DNA from 3 places in the Brevibacillus sp. AG162 genome. Region 1 is predicted to be linked to each of the others. Evidence: riboswitches for the same ligand, from Rfam matches in the RefSeq annotation. Region 1 holds a riboswitch; each other region holds the start of a gene.
The links. A riboswitch is a leader RNA that binds a small molecule or an ion and turns the genes downstream of it on or off. The one in region 1 is predicted to bind cyclic di-GMP.
Positions count from the first base shown of each region.

Region 2: linked by a shared signal. The riboswitch ahead of FB479_RS09625 (GNAT family N-acetyltransferase) and the one ahead of ggt (gamma-glutamyltransferase) in region 1 are both predicted to bind cyclic di-GMP.
Region 3: linked by a shared signal. The riboswitch ahead of yfmT (benzaldehyde dehydrogenase) and the one ahead of ggt (gamma-glutamyltransferase) in region 1 are both predicted to bind cyclic di-GMP.

Region 1 is NZ_VFNO01000004.1:249,893-255,654, reverse strand. Features, by position in the region: gene FB479_RS15045 (APC family permease) at 1-326, opposite strand, end outside; gene FB479_RS15040 (glutamine--tRNA ligase/YqeY domain fusion protein) at 448-2,115, opposite strand; gene FB479_RS15035 (SET domain-containing protein) at 2,195-2,812, opposite strand; cyclic di-GMP riboswitch class I at 3,061-3,149, shown strand; gene ggt (gamma-glutamyltransferase) at 3,331-5,049, shown strand; gene FB479_RS15025 (methyl-accepting chemotaxis protein) at 5,131-5,762, shown strand, end outside.
Region 2 is NZ_VFNO01000002.1:993,656-999,417, reverse strand. Features, by position in the region: gene FB479_RS09635 (alpha/beta hydrolase) at 1-529, opposite strand, end outside; gene FB479_RS09630 (methyl-accepting chemotaxis protein) at 643-2,115, opposite strand; gene FB479_RS09625 (GNAT family N-acetyltransferase) at 2,119-2,673, opposite strand; cyclic di-GMP riboswitch class I at 2,867-2,950, opposite strand; gene FB479_RS09620 (hypothetical protein) at 3,142-3,327, shown strand; gene FB479_RS09615 (DNA alkylation repair protein) at 3,452-4,159, shown strand; gene FB479_RS09610 (amino acid ABC transporter substrate-binding protein) at 4,320-5,096, shown strand; gene FB479_RS09605 (amino acid ABC transporter permease) at 5,170-5,762, shown strand, end outside.
Region 3 is NZ_VFNO01000005.1:244,947-250,708, reverse strand. Features, by position in the region: gene FB479_RS17445 (RsmB/NOP family class I SAM-dependent RNA methyltransferase) at 1-509, opposite strand, end outside; gene FB479_RS17440 (hypothetical protein) at 595-1,350, shown strand; gene FB479_RS17435 (methyl-accepting chemotaxis protein) at 1,375-2,319, shown strand; cyclic di-GMP riboswitch class I at 2,496-2,581, shown strand; gene yfmT (benzaldehyde dehydrogenase) at 2,668-4,125, shown strand; gene FB479_RS17425 (methyl-accepting chemotaxis protein) at 4,156-5,037, shown strand; gene FB479_RS17420 (M14 family metallopeptidase) at 5,100-5,762, opposite strand, start outside.

The DNA.
Region 1 (5,762 bases):
AACAAAGCGTTAATCATCGGTAAAAACAAATAATCCAGCAAGGACGCCCAGCCTACCAAAAATCCTGCATAGGGATGAATCGTTTGTTGCGTATACGTATACGCGGTCCCTGCTGAAGGGAATAGCCGTACCATCTTTCCGTAGCTTGCCGCCGTAAACAGGATCGCAAGAAGTGTGACTGCATAAGCAGCAGGAACGTGCCCCCCCGTTTCTCCAGAAACAATGCCAAAGGTGTCAAAAACGGCCATTGGGGCCATGTAGCCCAGTCCAATTACGACAATATGCCGCAGCTTCAAACTACGTGTTAGTTCTGCTCTCCCGTTCACTGCCTGTCCCCCTTTTTGTAACAGAATAATTATACACGCTGATTTATAATCACGAAAGAAAAAAGCGCTGTTGCACACGGGTTCTCCATGCACAGCAGCGCTTGATTTATATGAGTATTTCCTATGCTTTTGGCAGTTCAAAGGAACTCTTCAACGATACAATTCGGTTGAATACGAGTTTATCATCTGTCGTATGCTTCGGATCGACATTGAAATAGCCATGACGGAAAAATTGATACTTGTCTTGTGGCTTGGTTTCTTTCATATTTGGCTCCACATAGCCTTGCAGCACTTCCAACGAATTCGGGTTAACGTTGTCGAGGAATGTGCCCTCTGCCTCTTCATCATCCATAATCAATGGCTCATACAAACGGAATTCAGCAGGAACAGCACTGGTCGCATCCACCCAGTGAATCGTACCTTTTACCTTGCGACCTGTAAAACCACTGCCGCTCTTCGTCTCAGGGTCATACGTGCAATGGATCTCGATCACATTGCCATCAGCATCCTTCACGACGTCATTGCATTTAATGAAATACGCGTGCTTCAGACGCACTTCATTTCCCGGGAACAAGCGGAAATACTTGCTCGGCGGGTTTTCCATAAAGTCATCCTGCTCAATGTAGATTTCGCGGGAAAACGGAATTTGACGATTGCCCATCTCTGGATTCTCTGGATTGATCTCCGCTTCGAGCATCTCGACTTGTCCTTCCGGATAGTTCGTGATGACGACCTTCAACGGATTCAAAACAGCCATCGTACGTGGTGCCTTCAGCTTCAGGTCCTCACGGATGAAATACTCCAGCATTTTCTCATCAACGGTGCTGTTAGCGCGCGCTACGCCTACTTCACGAGCGAATGTGCGAATCGCTTCCGGTGTATAGCCGCGACGACGGAAGCCTGCAATGGTTGGCATGCGCGGGTCATCCCAGCCGTCTACTACATTCTCATCGACAAGCTGTTTCAGCTTGCGCTTACTCATAACGGTGTTCGTCAGGTTCAAACGGGCAAATTCGTACTGGCGTGGTACCTTCTCCATTTCGCACTCGCGGACTACCCAGTCGTACAACGGGCGATGATCTTCGAATTCCAGTGAACACAGAGAGTGTGTCACGCCCTCAATGGCATCCTCCAACGGATGAGCGAAGTCGTACATCGGATAGATGCACCATTTGTCGCCCGTGTTGTGATGCGTCGCATGGGAGATTCGATACAGAACCGGATCACGCATGTTGAAGTTCTGAGAAGCCATATCGATTTTCGCACGCAGCACCTTTTCTCCGTCCTTGAATTCCCCTTGGCGCATCCGTGCAAACAGGTCCAGGTTTTCCTCCACAGATCGGTTGCGGAACGGACTATCTGTACCTGGCTCTGTCCATGTTCCACGCATTTTACGCATGTCTTCGGGAGACAGATCGTCTACGTAAGCCAGACCTTTTTTAATCAACAGCACCGCACGGTTGTACATCTCTTCAAAGTAATCAGATGCAAAAAACAGCCCGTCCCAATCGAAGCCAAGCCATTGAACGTCCCTTTTGATGGCCTCTACGTATTCGATGTCTTCCTTTACCGGGTTGGTATCGTCAAAACGAAGGTTGGCCTTGCCGGAAAATTCTCGTGCCAACTCAAAGTTGAGGCAGATTGCTTTTGCATGTCCAATATGAAGATACCCGTTCGGTTCTGGGGGAAAGCGGGTAATGATTTCCTTTACTTTGCCCTCTTGCAAGTCATCAATCATGATATTGCGGATAAAATTGGATGCCGCTACCTTGTTTTCCAATGAAATCAACCTTTCACTTCACCTTTACATTCCATAATACTGATTCTCTACCCAGAGTTCAACAAAATCGGGTCGTTGACCGACCCGCTTACGTCTTCTGTTGCTGCCTCGTTTGCCATTGTGACCTGCAATACAGATGAATGACAGAATCAATGGCTAAGCGCTGCTCCGTGATCCCTCGAATCGTTTCGAGATGCTTCGGGGAAATCAAATGCAGCAAAGGCTGTTCAACATGATTGAAACGTTGGAATGCTTCCGCTGCAATCCGATCCCACTGCGGGTAATACCGAAGCAAGTCATCGGGCATTACGCGGGCGCGGTCCGTGTCGGACTCGGGCAAACAATCAAAAGGTTCATCCAGATTTAACGTGCCATAATCATCGGTCAGCTCTTCGCCCGGAAAAATATCCCGTGCAGCCAATTCCAGATCATACATGGTCGGCACACAATTCGCATGAAAGCTGTGGTTCACGTACCTTGCCTTATCCCAACAAAGAATGTACTTTCCGAACTGGTTCTTGAATGAATATTTTTGCACGTCCTGTTTTCGTAATGAGTCAAGTCTTTCCACAAATGCAGGGTCCAATACCTGGTCCAAATCATCCTGTGCCCATACAATCGTTCCTTTTGGGATAAACCTTGTCGCAAACACACCGTACCCGATCTCATCGTTGATATAGCGCAATTCTGTATCGGGATGCATCATGGTCTTTGTTTCACTCCTTGGCGAATGTGCCTTTTTATCATCATAAGCAGTTCAGCCCCAGGAGGTGTGTGAATGTCTGCGAAAAACAACCTTCCCCATAGCATTCCTGACTATTTTTCTGGATTAAAATATTTTTCTTATTTACCACAAATGGTAAATAGTCTATATTATTGGCAAACGGAGTTTTAGGAACATTTTCCCACAACGATCGAATCAGTCTATGTGTCAATTTTCTACTTCATCCATTGATATCGAAACGGCATACCCGGGGAAATCCGGCGACGCAAAGCTACAGGGGCTACCTCCGCAACAGCGGACACGCTTGCCAGCTACCGAAGTATTGATGTAGGACGAGACCAATGATCCTATATCATTGGTCTTTTTTTGCGCTCGCAATGTCTATTTTTGTCTATTTTTGTATGTTTGTGTATTTTTAACTTTTAAAGGAGGTGAGGCAACAGCGGATAGCCGGTTTAATGAATCATTATTCTATTCATCATGAAGGAGGTTTCATAGGAATGTCATTCTGGAAGAAACTCTCGACCGTCGCGCTGACTGCTGTCATCGGGGTATCAACATTCTCTGGGGCACAAGCTGCTAATCGTCCAACATCGATGTCACCGAACGCAATGGTGACGACTCCTCACTATCTGGCTACGGCTGCGGCCCTGAAGACATTGGAAAACGGTGGTAATGCAGTAGATGCTGCTATTACAGCCGCTTCCACATTAGCTGTCGTCTATCCTCATTACACAACCATTGGCGGAGATAACTTCTGGCTCATCTACAATGCCAAAACAAAAGAACTGAAGGCGCTGAACGGCAGTGGTCGCGCAGGCGAAAAGGCAACCATCGACTATTACAAAGGCAAAGGCTACGAAAAAATCCCGTCCCGCGGTTATGAATCGGCAAACACTGTCCCTGGTGTCGTCTCCGGCTGGTGGGAGGCGTACAACTACGCCCATAAAAGCATGGGCAACAGTAAGCTTCAATGGCACAAACTGCTGGAGCCGGCCATTGGATACGCCGAGAACGGATATCCAGTCTCCCCCAACCAAGTATATTGGACGAAATACGCGACAGATCCAACTGACAATGACTTGAAAAATCTTCAACGTTTTGATGGATTCCGCAAAACATTCCTGAAGCCCAACGGCGATTCCTATGCCGCAGGCGAAATTCTTAAACAAAAGGATCTTGCCAATACTTTGCGAATCATTGCAAAAAAAGGCGCTGACGGTTTTTATAAAGGAGAAGTTGCTAAAAAAATCGTAGCAGACATGCAAGCCAACGGTGGATTGCTCACGTTGAAAGATTTTGAGAAGCACACCTCCACTTGGGCAGATCCAATTTCGGTAGACTACCGCGGTTATAAAGCGTACAACGTTCCGCCTAACTCCCAAGGCATGGCATCGCTCTCCATTCTTAATGTTCTGAATAATTTTGACCTCAAGAGCATGGGTGAAGGAACACCCGATTACTATCACACGATTGTCGAAGCTACCAAACAGTCTTTTGCTGACCGCGACAAATGGCTGACTGACCCTGCCTTTGTGGATATCCCTGTGGATGAGCTGTTGTCCAAGGAGCACGGGAAAGATTTAGCTGCGCGCATTGATATGAAGCAAGCCGCCAAATCCGTAGAACCGCTTGATCCAAAAGGCGATACAACCTGGTTCGGGATCGTCGACAAAGATGGCAATGCAGTGTCTATCATTCAGAGTCACTACTTTGACTGGGGTTCCGGCATCGTAGCGAAAGATACGGGCATCCTTTTGCAAAACCGCGGAAGCTATTTCTCTTTGGATCCCAAACACATCAATCACTTGGAACCAGGAAAACGCACTTTCCACACAATTAACCCAGCGATGCTCTTTAAAGGGGACAAGCCTTATCTCCTCTACGGAACACAAGGGGGAGAAGGACAGCCGCAAACGCAAGCCGCTCTCGTCACGCGTATCGTCGACTTTGGTTTCAGCGTGCAAGACGCAATCGAAGCGCCAAGATGGTTGCATGGACGCAACTGGGGATCTGCTTCCAACAATCTCAAGGTGGAAAGCCGCATCCCTCAAGAAGTCCTGGACGAGTTAATAAAACGGGGGCATCCAGTCGAAAAGCTGGAAGCAGCCTATACCGATACGATGGGACAGTCCGGCGCAATCCTGATTGACCCGCAAACCAATGTAAAATTTGGCGGTGCTGACCCTCGCGGTGAAGGCGCAGCAATGGGATATTGATATTTTGTCAGGCTGCTGAGTAAATCTCAGCAGTCTACCTGTTTCTATTTCGCAAACACGGATTAGGAGTGGAAAAACCCTATGTTTTTGTTCAACAAACTCAGGAACAAAATGATCCTTTGGTTTCTCGTCGTGGCCGTCATTCCACTTGCTGCCGTTTCGTCTTTTATCACGAGCAGCTTTTCATCCATTCTGATTGATAAACAAAAATCATCCTATGTTGACCTTACTTCCAGTACAGCCATAGCTATGGATCAATATCTGGACCGGCGTATGACAGAAATTCAAGTTTTAGCCCGTACCTCGGATATTCAATCCGATGATGCAGCGGCAAAAAATGAATTCATCCGCAAGTTTACCGAGGAAATGAAACTGTATGACGGAAATACGTTTATCGCAAGCGATGGAAAAGTAACGGCTGATACGTTCCCCAAAAGCGTTGGAATCAATCTTGGCGAGCGCCAATTCTTCAAAGACGGTATGCAGGACAAGCCCAGCTTCTCCGATGTTCTTGTTGCGAAGACAACCGGCAATCGCTCTATCATCGTCGCTTCCCCTGTAAAAGCGAAAAACAATGAGAAGCTTGGTGTCTTGACAGGGCTCGTCAATGTAGATGACTTCACAGCTACATTTCTCAAAGATTTGAAAGTAGGCAACGATGGTTATCCGATTCTCGTTGATAACAAGGACCACATTCAGTACCATCCCACCCA
Region 2 (5,762 bases), on a different contig from region 1:
AGGGAGATTCATTGCCCATATCTTTGGCTGCTATTCTTTTGACCAGCTCGGAGTTGGCAGCTCCTCCACCTGATCCGGAGAAGCTGCTATAGCATGGGGTGCCAGCTATATCCTTGGTTCCACCAAAGCCGTAAGGGGACATGGGGGCGATGAGAATCAGGGAGCGGACTTCCTGCGGGTAATCGATGGCAAACTGCATCACGATTCCTCCACCTAATGACCAGCCGGCAAGATGGACAGGTGTTGGCAAGTCCAATGCCCGAATAAACGAATGAAGGTCATCCGACCAGTCTCGCAAACCGCGTGTCGCATCGATGGGCAATGCTTCGCTTGCTCCATAGCCACGCATATCAGGTGCATACACACGGTACTGGTCACACAGCGCCGCAATGGTATCATCCCAGAACAAGTTGGATGATGCATTGCCGTGAATGAGAAGAAGCGGTTCTCCCTCCGGTACGCCTGCTGTCAGGTAGGAAACGAGCAGGCGATTGGTCTGAATGGTTTTCGTTTCGATACGTCCATCCATCAATGATGTGCCTCCTTTCATGGTAACAAATATCAGAATATTTACATTATATATCTGTTCGGTTACAAAATGAAAAAGAATACAACCGCCCGTGAAAGGCGGTTGCAGGAAGGTTACATATGGAGACCACGCATTTGCTGTTCGATTTTCTCAAAGCCGCCAGAAACCTTAACGACTTCTTCTTTTTGCTCAGAAACGAGAACAAGCACTTCTTCCAGGCTCTCCTTGTTCTTGTCGGTAATATCTGCGTTGACTTCAACTTTTGCGCCGACTTCCTGAATCATGCTGTGAACATGGATGATGAACTCTTGCAGGTTTTTCGTTTTATCTGCGAAGTTTTGCATGTAGTTGTCTACATTGGTAAACATTTCTTGTACTTCGAGAATGCCCTCGCTGTTTTTCTCAAAAGAAGTCTGGGACTCAGAAATCATATCCGATACGAGCTTCATTTTTTCGCGAATGGTCATGAGCAGGCTCGAGATCGACTCGGAGGATAGCTTGGAGGATTCAGCCAGCTTGCGTACTTCATCTGCTACGACAGCAAATCCTCGGCCGTGTTCGCCTGCGCGAGACGCTTCAATCGTGGCATTGAGTGCCAACAGATTGGTTTGTGCAGAAATCTCGGAAATGGTTTGAATAATCTTCCCAATCGATTCGGTTTCTTTATTGAGCTCTTGAATCAGCTGGTTCGTGCCTTGGATGTCCTTGATGAATCGTTCAAAGTCATTGCCGATGTTGCCAATGCGTTTTCCGCTCTCGCTAGTGGCTTCTTTGGTCGATTCTACGTACTCATGCATCTCTGTAACAGAGCGGGTCATATCCTCAACTTGCAGATTCGTCGAGCTCATTTCCCGACGCAGCTCGTCCGTATTGCTGGTCTGGACCGTAAAGGACTCCATAATGTCTTGCAGGGAAGCGACGGTTTCGACAGCGCGAACATTTACACCGTCCGTCACCTTGTTCAAATTCTCTTGATAGTCTTGCATAGAGGTGAGTGATTCATTGATCTGATCCAGAACACGTTGCAACGATTCCTTCGAGGCAATCGCTTCTTGCTTTTGTTGTTCACTTTCCTCTTGCAGCTTGTTATTGAATACAGCATGCATCATGCTCGTGACAGAGACGAAGCAGAAGGTAAGCAGGAAGTACATCAGATCAAGATTGCTTGTCGAATGGAAAATCGTTTCTCTCTGTGTCAGGAAGTAGTAAGAGACAATACCCAATGTCGATACAATCGTTAAAATATTGATGAGTCGGTCTTGATAAATCCCCATGACTGCTACAAAGAACATAATGGTCATGATATTGATCATATGCGGGTCCAGTCCAACTATGATGAACATAAAGATCCCGATTACGGCGAAGTTGAAAAACTTCATAAAGGGCGCTGCTTTTTCACGGAAATTCGGGCGATTGGAGATGTAAGTAAAAGGTGCCAGCACGCCATACAAAATACCTAGCACCGTGAAAACGAATGTGTACGGTACGCCTAGAAAGAGGTTTAAGACTTGAACAACCGTAATAATACTTGCGAATACGATTACGACCCAATTGTTTCTTCTTCTCAATAGATCAATGTTATCCATTTTTTACCCACCTACCTCGACTTTTACTTGGTTGGATGACGACGAATTGTACCAGGAATATTTCGGATCGTGCTTATTGTCATAGACATCTTTTAGATGAAAGAGGGTCGGAATGGCGTCGGCCCCTTTGTAAAAGACGATATCTTTGGTCTGAGTCGCCTTTACTTGATATTTCTTGTTGATGAACTTAAAAAAGGTCGGATCAGCTACCCCGATTGCGTGGGTATAACCATGCTTTTCAGCGTAATCTATCATCAGGCAAATTCCTTTTTGCCCCAGTTGTCCGCGGTATTTCGGCAAAACAGCGAGACTGTCTACCTCCATTACTTTCATATCTTCTGTAACAACATCCTGAAAAAGTGATTTCATATAAGCACTTGATTTGGAAAAGGGCGTCATTTCAAATGTTCCGCCTGCTTCACCATCTTCGGCAATTAAGAGGAACTGAGCGGAGCCTTCTTTCGCGTACTCCATCTCGAAGCCCATGCTGGTCCATACTGTTTCTTTGATTTCATGAAATTTAGCTAACTCTTGTACGGTTTCTACTTGTTTGTACATAACTTCTCCACTCCATCATTTTCTCTGATTGAACTATGTTGTGTATGTTTGTCGTCTCAAAAGTTATGTGTTTCCATCCGTTACGAAAATGAAAATGCTTTCATCCTCCTTTCAAAAAAGTAAACACAAAAAAAGGCCGTTCCATCGAAATGGAACAACCGAAGCTACCAACATCAAAAAATGGTCACAAGATGATGGCAACCCGGCTATCATGGTCAAAGACTGTAGACCCGTGGTTTTGCGTCGCCACCTTTCGATGACTTTGCCTTTTGCATTATTTAGCAAAATTTGTAAAGTTGTGTCGAAATTTGCTAGATATAATCTAGCAAAATATAAGCCAAAAGATGTATCTTTGTCAAGTTTTGGTAGGGAAAAGAAACTAATTGTTCATAAAGTATTTCCCGAAAATCACCCGTAACAAAAATTTTCCAACTATCCGATAACTAGAAGGAATAGGAGGGGATTTTTATGAAGGAAGTAAAAGTGATTCAATTTTACTTTTCCGGAGGCGGTGAAACGATTAGCGTCGAAACGACGGAACCGGAAGAGATCATTCAAATGGTCGCTAATCAAAACGACGGATGGCTTCAGTATGATGATGTTGTCATCAACGTCAGAAATGTTTCGTATATCAAAGTACGCAATAAGGCGTAAGGATAGGAAAAGAGCGTCAAGCTCCAACACGAAAAAGCTCTCCTTTGAATGTGGAGGGCTTTTTCGTGTTGGAGGTAGCGCTGCTGGTTATCCTATTAAATAGAAGAAAAAGGAGGGTGGCAAGATGACGTTGGAAGAAGTCATGCAGAAGCTCGAAGCGATGGGGACAGAACAGACGAAAAAAACGTTATTGCGGCATGGGGCGAAAGAGCCTTTGTTTGGCGTGCGAATCGGTGATATGAAAAAGCTGGTCAAGGAGGTAAAGCGTGATCAGCAGCTCGTTCAGGCGCTATACGATACGGGAAACTACGACGCCATGTACTTGGCCGGATTGACGGTTGACCCGAAGAGCATGACAAAAGAGCGACTGCAGGCTTGGGTCCAGGAAGCGTCTTGGTACGCCCCCGCCGAATATACGGTTGCGAGTGTAGCCGCTGAGAGCCATTTTGCCATGGAGTTGGCACGGGAATGGATCGAGTCAAAGGAAGAGATGGTAGCCACATGTGGGTGGAATACGTATTCGAACTACTTGTCGATTACTCCCGATGAACAGCTAGATAAAGAAGAAATCAAACGGCTCCTCATGAGAGTGAAGGAGACGATTCACCAGGAACAAAATCGCGTTCGGTACACCATGAATCAATTCGTTATTTCAGTAGGCGCGTATGTACCGGAACTTCATCAGGAAGCGTTGGAAGTGGCCGCAGCGATTGGCAAAGTACATGTGGACGTTGGACAGACAGCGTGCAAGGTTCCGTTGGCTACGGAGTATATCAAAAAGATAGAGGAACGAGGGAGTGTCGGAAAAAAGAAAAAGACATGCATCTGCTAGTCGGGCATTTTTCTCGTTCATTTGGCGTATATTTCTAAGGTGCTTTTGTTTACTAAAGTATCGACTATTCTTTGCTAATGTGCTATCATGATACCTTGTTAACGTATTACCACTTTATCAGAGTAAAATATAGAGTAGGGAAACGAGGGGGATCATCACGATGAAGAAAATAGCATGGATGTCATTGTTGTTGAGTGCGATGGTTTCATTGGTAGTGGGCTGTTCCAGCGCAAACACTGGCGCTGACGCGAACAAGCTGATTATCGGAATTGATGATAAGTTCGCACCAATGGGATTTCGGGATGAGAAAAATGAGCTAGTCGGTTTTGATATTGATTATGCGCGTGCGGCCGGCGAAAAAATGGGAAAACAAGTCGAGTTTCAACCAATCGATTGGAGTGCAAAAGAGTCTGAACTAAACAGCGGTCGTATTGACTTGATCTGGAATGGATATACGATTACAGATGAGAGAAAAGAGAAGGTTCTCTTTACCAAGCCTTATCTGAAAAACGCACAAGTAGTTGTCACGATGGCAAACAGCAACTTGACCAAGCTGTCAGACTTGGCCGGTAAAGGAATTGGTTTGCAAAAGCTGTCTTCCGCAGCTGACGCGATTAATGCGAGCGATATCAAAAATCAGGTCAAATCGATTACCGAGTTCCCTGATAACGTATTGGCACTGAGTGATTTGAAGATCGGTCGTGTAGAAGCGGTCGTCATCGACCAGATTGTTGCCGATTACTATATGGCAAAAGAGCCTGGAACTTTTAAGCAATTGGAAGAATCGCTGTCCCCTGAGGAATATGGAATAGGCGTCAAAAAAGGCAACGAGGCATTGTTGAATGAGCTGCAAAAAGCGCTGGATGCAATGAATCAGGATGGTACAGCTGCAAAAATATCGGAAAAATGGTTCGGCGAAAATCGTGTATTGAAATAAGAAGAACAGCGATGGCTTCGCCGCATGATTGGCGAAGCCACGCTTTTATTTTCAGGATTAGGAGCATACCAAGATGAGCGTAGACTACATTCTCTCCATTACGAAGCCCATGCTAGAAGGGGCGCAGATGACGGTGCTGTTGTTTATCATCGCCATACTGCTTTCCATTCCATTAGGTTTTCTGATCACCTTAATGGCAAAGAGCAGTAATAAGGCGGTGTCCTGGTTCGCGCATACGTATGTGTATGTGATGCGCGGGACGCCTCTCTTGTTGCAGCTGTTGTTTATTTGCTTCGGGCTGCCCCTCTTGCCCGTAGTGGGAGAGTATTTGGTGATGGATCGGTTCGTAGCTGCATGTGTCGGCTTCGTGCTGAACTACGCAGCGTATTTCGCGGAGATTTTCCGTGGAGGACTGCTGTCGATCGACAAAGGACAGTACGAGGCGGCGCAGGTCCTCGGCTTTAGCAAATGGCAGACAACCAACAAGATTATTTTGCCGCAAATGTTTCGCGTGGCTTTGCCTGCCGTCGCAAATGAATCCATTACCCTCGTAAAAGACACAGCGCTGCTCTATGCAGTTGCCGTCCCAGAATTGCTTCACTTTGCACAAACGGCTGTGAATCGCGACTTTACCATCGTTCCGTTTTTTATTGCCGGAATCATTTA
Region 3 (5,762 bases), on a different contig from region 1:
AATCGCTCCTGTAGGCGTTCAGGCGTTTCGTTGGTCACGACGGCATTGGTCACGCCGCAGCGCTCCAGATTTTCTGACAAGGCTTTTGCCCGAACAGGATGGATTTCGTTTGCCACAAGCATTCCTTGTCCACGCAAAAACGCTGCAAGCTGCGTCGATTTCCCCCCTGGCGCTGCACACAGGTCGAGGATGCGCTCACCAGGTTGTGCGCCGAGTGCTTCGGCAGCGGACATCGCGCTTGGCTCCTGCAAGTAGTACATGCCAGCGGAGTGAAAAGGATGCTTGCCGGGACGATCCGGCTCTTTGTAGCGAAAACCATTTTCACACCAAGGGACTGCTTCCAGAGCAAACGGCGAGATTTTCAAAAAATCGTCACGACCCACCTTCAACGGATTGACCCGCAAGCCGTGTGTCACAGGCTGATCATACGAGGAAACGAATGCCTCATAATCGTGTCCGAGCAAGGTTTTCATGCGCTCGGTAAATGGTGTTGGTAAATTTTTTGTCATAACAGCCTCCGATGTCAGATTTTGGCCCCATGTGAAAGGAAAAGATAGAATCATGGCGAATCATAGAGAATGAGGTGAGAGCATTATGGAAGGATCCCGTGCAAAACGCTACCGCTCCCGGCGGAGGAATGACTCGGAAGTAAGCCGGTTTTGGATCATGGGGTTGCTGTTCTCACTGCTGGTGCTCGCTTTTGAATTCTTTATCGAAATACCCGCCGATGCAGATTGGCTGATCGATATGGAGATGGCTTTGTTTTCTGCCAGCTTTACGTTGCTTGCCTTTTATCTGCTCGGACTTACCTTTGCCTTTTCACGCCACCAAAAGGCAGGGAAGATCAATCACCAAATCATCATCTATGTATGGTTGGGTGCGATCTTGTTTCACTTGTTCCTGCTCATCAGCAATTTGTCCAATCAGCATGTGTACAAAGCAGGGATCATTCTATTTTTAGGACCATTGTTTTTAACTGTCTACCATTTTATCACGTACTTGGCAGCTTTGCGCGAGGAGCGTGAGGAGCAGGAGGCAGCTACGACAGCTACGCTCGAGCGTACGGCCTACCAGATGATTCTGGAGGGCGGACGTGTATACAGCGAGTTAAGTCGCCTGAAAACAGAATATCCAGAAGTGGAGCAAATGCTTCGTGCCAACGATTTTCACGATAAACTGGAGCGCTATGCTTTGGAAATGCAGCAGTATTTGCAGGCGAAGCATTTTGAGCGTAAAGACGTGGAGCTCTTGGAGGGTCACTATTATTTCTTGGAAAACTTGCTGAGCTTGGCGAAACAACATCCGGGAATAATCGAGTCCCGCGTATATAGCCGCCGAAGTGACAATTGATGGGTACAAAGGAGAGGGAAGCGGATGTTTTGGAAAAAAGACAAAGGCCTGGCAGAAAAAGAGACAGCAGCGACGACAGTGGCAACTCCCGCAACCACAATGGCAGGACAGCAAGACGCTTGGAAACATGAGCTTCGCGGTGTTTACGAACAGATGGGTGCGATCCTCACTTCGAACCAAGCGGTGAATGCCGAATCCGATCAAATGGTGAGATTAGTGGCGAGGATGAAGCGTGTCGTAGATAATATCCAGGCCATTAACGAGCGGGATGATGAATCTGCGAGCCAGTTGTCCGTTCGAGGAGAGCGCCTGACAAACATCTGTAAACAATCGGTAGCGCGTGCAGATGAAGGCAAGAAGGCGATGACGGACGTTGTGGAAGTCATGAGCCTGCTCGACAAAGAATCGGTCCATACGTCCAAGTCCATGAGCCGCTTGGAAGAGCGCTCTTCGGAAATTACGAGTATCGTCAAGGTAATCAGCGACATTGCCAATCAAACCAACCTTCTCGCTTTGAATGCAGCGATAGAAGCTGCCCGTGCGGGTGAACAAGGCCGAGGCTTTGCTGTCGTAGCAGATGAAGTACGGAAGCTGGCCGAGATGACAGCGAACTCGACCAAGACGATTGCAGAATTGATCGGCAAGATTCAGGAAGAAACAAAAGAAGCGTTGTCCAACAGTGAAAAAAGCAGCAGTGCAATCAAAAATGGACTTTCTATCAGCAAGGATGCTGCAGAGAAGACGGATCAGATCGTGAACGCTTTCCAGGCGCTGAACGTCGAAGTGTCAGGTGTGATGGAAATCATCGCGCAGCAAAAGCGATTTGCTGACGATGTGTCCCAGCAGGTAAATGATGCAAAAGGCTTGCTGGACGAGCTGAATGAAGGCTTGACCAAGCACGTGAGGGACGCCAACGCGGTAGAGCAAATGCTCGCGACGGGCGTAAAGGATGTCAAAAAGTTATTGTGATCATAAAGAAAAAGAATCAGGAGTCCGTATCCAAGCGATGCGGACTTTTTGGTATTTGCTCACGTTGTTTCATTGAAATTTTACATATTCCCGTTTGACTATTAGGAATAGAGTACTATAATCAAAGTAGTATTCTCCATATCTTTCCTTTTTTCGACAAAATCATATCGGCATTCGCTATGAATGGGCAAACCCATTGAAAAGTGGGGACGCAAAGCCACGGGCCTAATGTACACGTTACGATGGCAGCCGGGTTGCCGACTAGCAGTGTATTTTGCTGTTTTAGTTTTACGGCTCCTTTCATGCGAATGGAGCCTATTTAACTTTACAAAAGGGAGAGGTTAAAGCATGTCAATCCTTCAAACACTGGACAAGCAGTACATCAATGGGGAGTGGCGCGACGGACTTGGCGCGAAGACATTGCAAGATATCAACCCTTACAACGGGGAAGTCATCGCAGAATTCAAAATGGCAAATCTGGAGGATATCGACGCGGCTTACAAGGCGGCAGCCAACGCGAAAAAAGAGTGGGATGAAGTGAATGCCTATACCAAATCCCGAATGTTGGAGCGTGCTGTTCACTATATCGAAGAGCATGAAGAGGAAATCATTCAGATCATCATTCGTGAATTGGGTGGAACCCGTCTGAAGGCGTTTTTTGAGATCGGGCTTGTGAAGGATATTATTCGCGAGGCGGCTACGTTCCCGGTACGCATGGAAGGAAAAATTCTTCCTTCTCCCGTAGACGGAAAAGAAAATCGTTTGTATCGGATTCCCGCAGGAGTTGTCGGCGTCATCAGTCCGTTTAACTTTCCGTTCTATTTGTCGATGAAGTCCGTAGCTCCAGCTCTTGGCGCGGGCAACGGTGTCGTCCTCAAACCACATGAGCACACGCCAATCACGGGTGGGACTCTCATCGCGAAAATTTTTGAAGAAGTAGGTCTGCCCAAAGGCTTGATCAACGTCGTGGTGACGGATATTGCAGAAATTGGCGATGGTTTTGTCTCCCACCCGATTCCGCGGATCCTTTCGTTTACAGGCTCTAGCCAAGTAGGTAGCCATATCGCGCAAGTGGCAGCGAAGCATTTCAAAAAGGCGATTTTGGAGCTGGGCGGCAATAGTGCACTGATCGTTTTGGAGGATGCGGATCTCCAGTATGCCGTCAATGCAGCGGTATTCAGCCGCTTTACTCACCAAGGTCAGATTTGCATGTCGGCTAACCGAGTACTGGTTCACCAAGATGTATACGATAAATTCCTCGATCTGTATGTGGAAAAAGTATCTGGACTCAAGGTAGGCGACCCAAATGATCCAGACACAGTAATCGGTCCGTTGATCAATCAACGGCAAGTCACTAACCTGATGGCTACGATCGATGAGGCGATACGCGAAGGAGCCGTTCCTGCACTGAAAGGGGAAGTAAAAGGCAACGTGGTCGAGCCTATCGTTTTGACAGGCGTGACCACAGACATGTCGATTGCCGGAAAAGAGCTGTTTGGTCCTGCTGTTTGCATCATGTCGTTTGCTTCCGAGGAAGAAGCGATTCGCATGGCGAACGAGACCCCATTTGGATTGTCCGGGGCGATTCATACGCGCGATCTGGAGAGAGGTGCCCAGATGGCCAAACGAATTGAGACCGGCATGATTCACATCAATGATGGGACGATCAATGACGAGCCAATTGTGGCGTTCGGCGGTGAAAAGCATTCCGGGTTGGGACGTTTGAATGGTCAATGGAGCTTAGAAGAGTTTACTACGCTGAAATGGATTTCGGTTCAACATAAAAAGCGCCAATTTCCATACTAATGCCAGCAAAATATAGAGGTGAAGAGGGTCATGAACGGATACGAAGAATGGAACGAAACAGAAGCTTCCGAAAAGGGGAAAAACGCAGAACTGCTCGAGGCTTTCATCAAGGTTGCCCCTTATTTAAATGATTTGCTCACCGATGACATTACCATTGGGGTCTACGACACGGAAAAGCTATTGCGCAATGTGCCTGCCGAAACATTTGCGCTACAAGTAAAGCCTGGTGATCCACTTCAGGAAGGAGATGTGATCACCAACGCGATTCGAAAAAACACCAAGCAGGCGATGATGGTCCCCAAGGAATTATTTGGTTTTCCTCTTGTCGCTCGGGCGATCCCCCTGCATGATCACACGGGAAAAGTCATCGGCGGTGTCGGCATTGGTTCGAGTATGGAGCGAGCCAACGAGCTGTATGAAATTGCCGCAAATCTCTCAAGTGTCGTCGAGCAGGTCAGTGCCACCACACAAGAGATGGCCGTGCAGATCGGGAATTTGAACGAGCAAATGAAGGCGATCTCAGAGCAAGCCAATGATGTGAGCCAAAGTACGACTGAGATCGAGCAAATTACACTCGCCGTGAAAAAAATCGCTGATCAAAGTAACATTTTGGGACTGAATGCGAGCATTGAGGCTGCGCGAGTAGGAGATGCAGGGCGTGGGTTCGCAGTCGTTGCGAATGAGGTTCGCAATATGGCGACGGATTCGCGGGCGAATGCAGACAAAATCAAGCACACCACGGATTCCATCCGGGATTTGATATCTCTCCTGCAAAATTCGATTGAATTGATCAATCAAACCATGGAGAGTCAGGCAGCTGCTACGGAGGAAATTTCTGCGACAATGGTCGAAGTGAGCGACAATACACAAAAGCTGGCAGGACTTGCCCAAGAAGTGTTTGAAATAAAGTAAGCCTATACATGTAACGAAAATCCCCTCTCAGGAGTCTAACTTTAGAGAGGGGATTTTTTCCTTTAGTTCTTTTGTGTGGTAGGTAGCGGTTGCTCCAGCATATAGCGATACACCGGGACTTCATCGCCCTTTTCAACGGGCAAGAAGTTAAACGTGACGTAGCTGTCTACTGATTCCGGTTCCAGGGCCAATGCAAGGAAGTTGGCGTTTGGCTGGGCCATGCTGAACACGTAGCTACCCGCAGGAAAGGTTTTCGTTGTTTCTGTTACATTTGCAGTCACTTGATTGGTGAAATGCCCATTCTCGTAAATCGTATTCACCTTGTTTTCCAAAATGGTGTAGCTTTCTACCGCTATGGTCGTTTCTTTTGATAGCTTGCTTACCGAAACACCGAGCAGTTCCAGCTTGGCTGCAACGTCATGGTAGCCAGGAGGCATGAGATAAGCAGTGGGGCGCTCGCGTTCGAGTACGGGATAGGCATCGGTGGAGCTTACCCAGACGATGGGGGTAGACACTTTTTTTGCCGTGGCTAGATCGACCACTTCGAGAGATTGACCCGGTACTCGCTTATTCTCACTCAAGATGACGAGTTTGTCGTTGTCGTTTGCTTTTTTGCCTTTTTCCGTGATTTCTGCGCGTGCCTGGGTTACGGCGGACTTGATTGCTTTGGCGTTGGCTGCTGTTGATTGGATGACAGCAGCGTGAGTCATGGCCTGACTGTATAC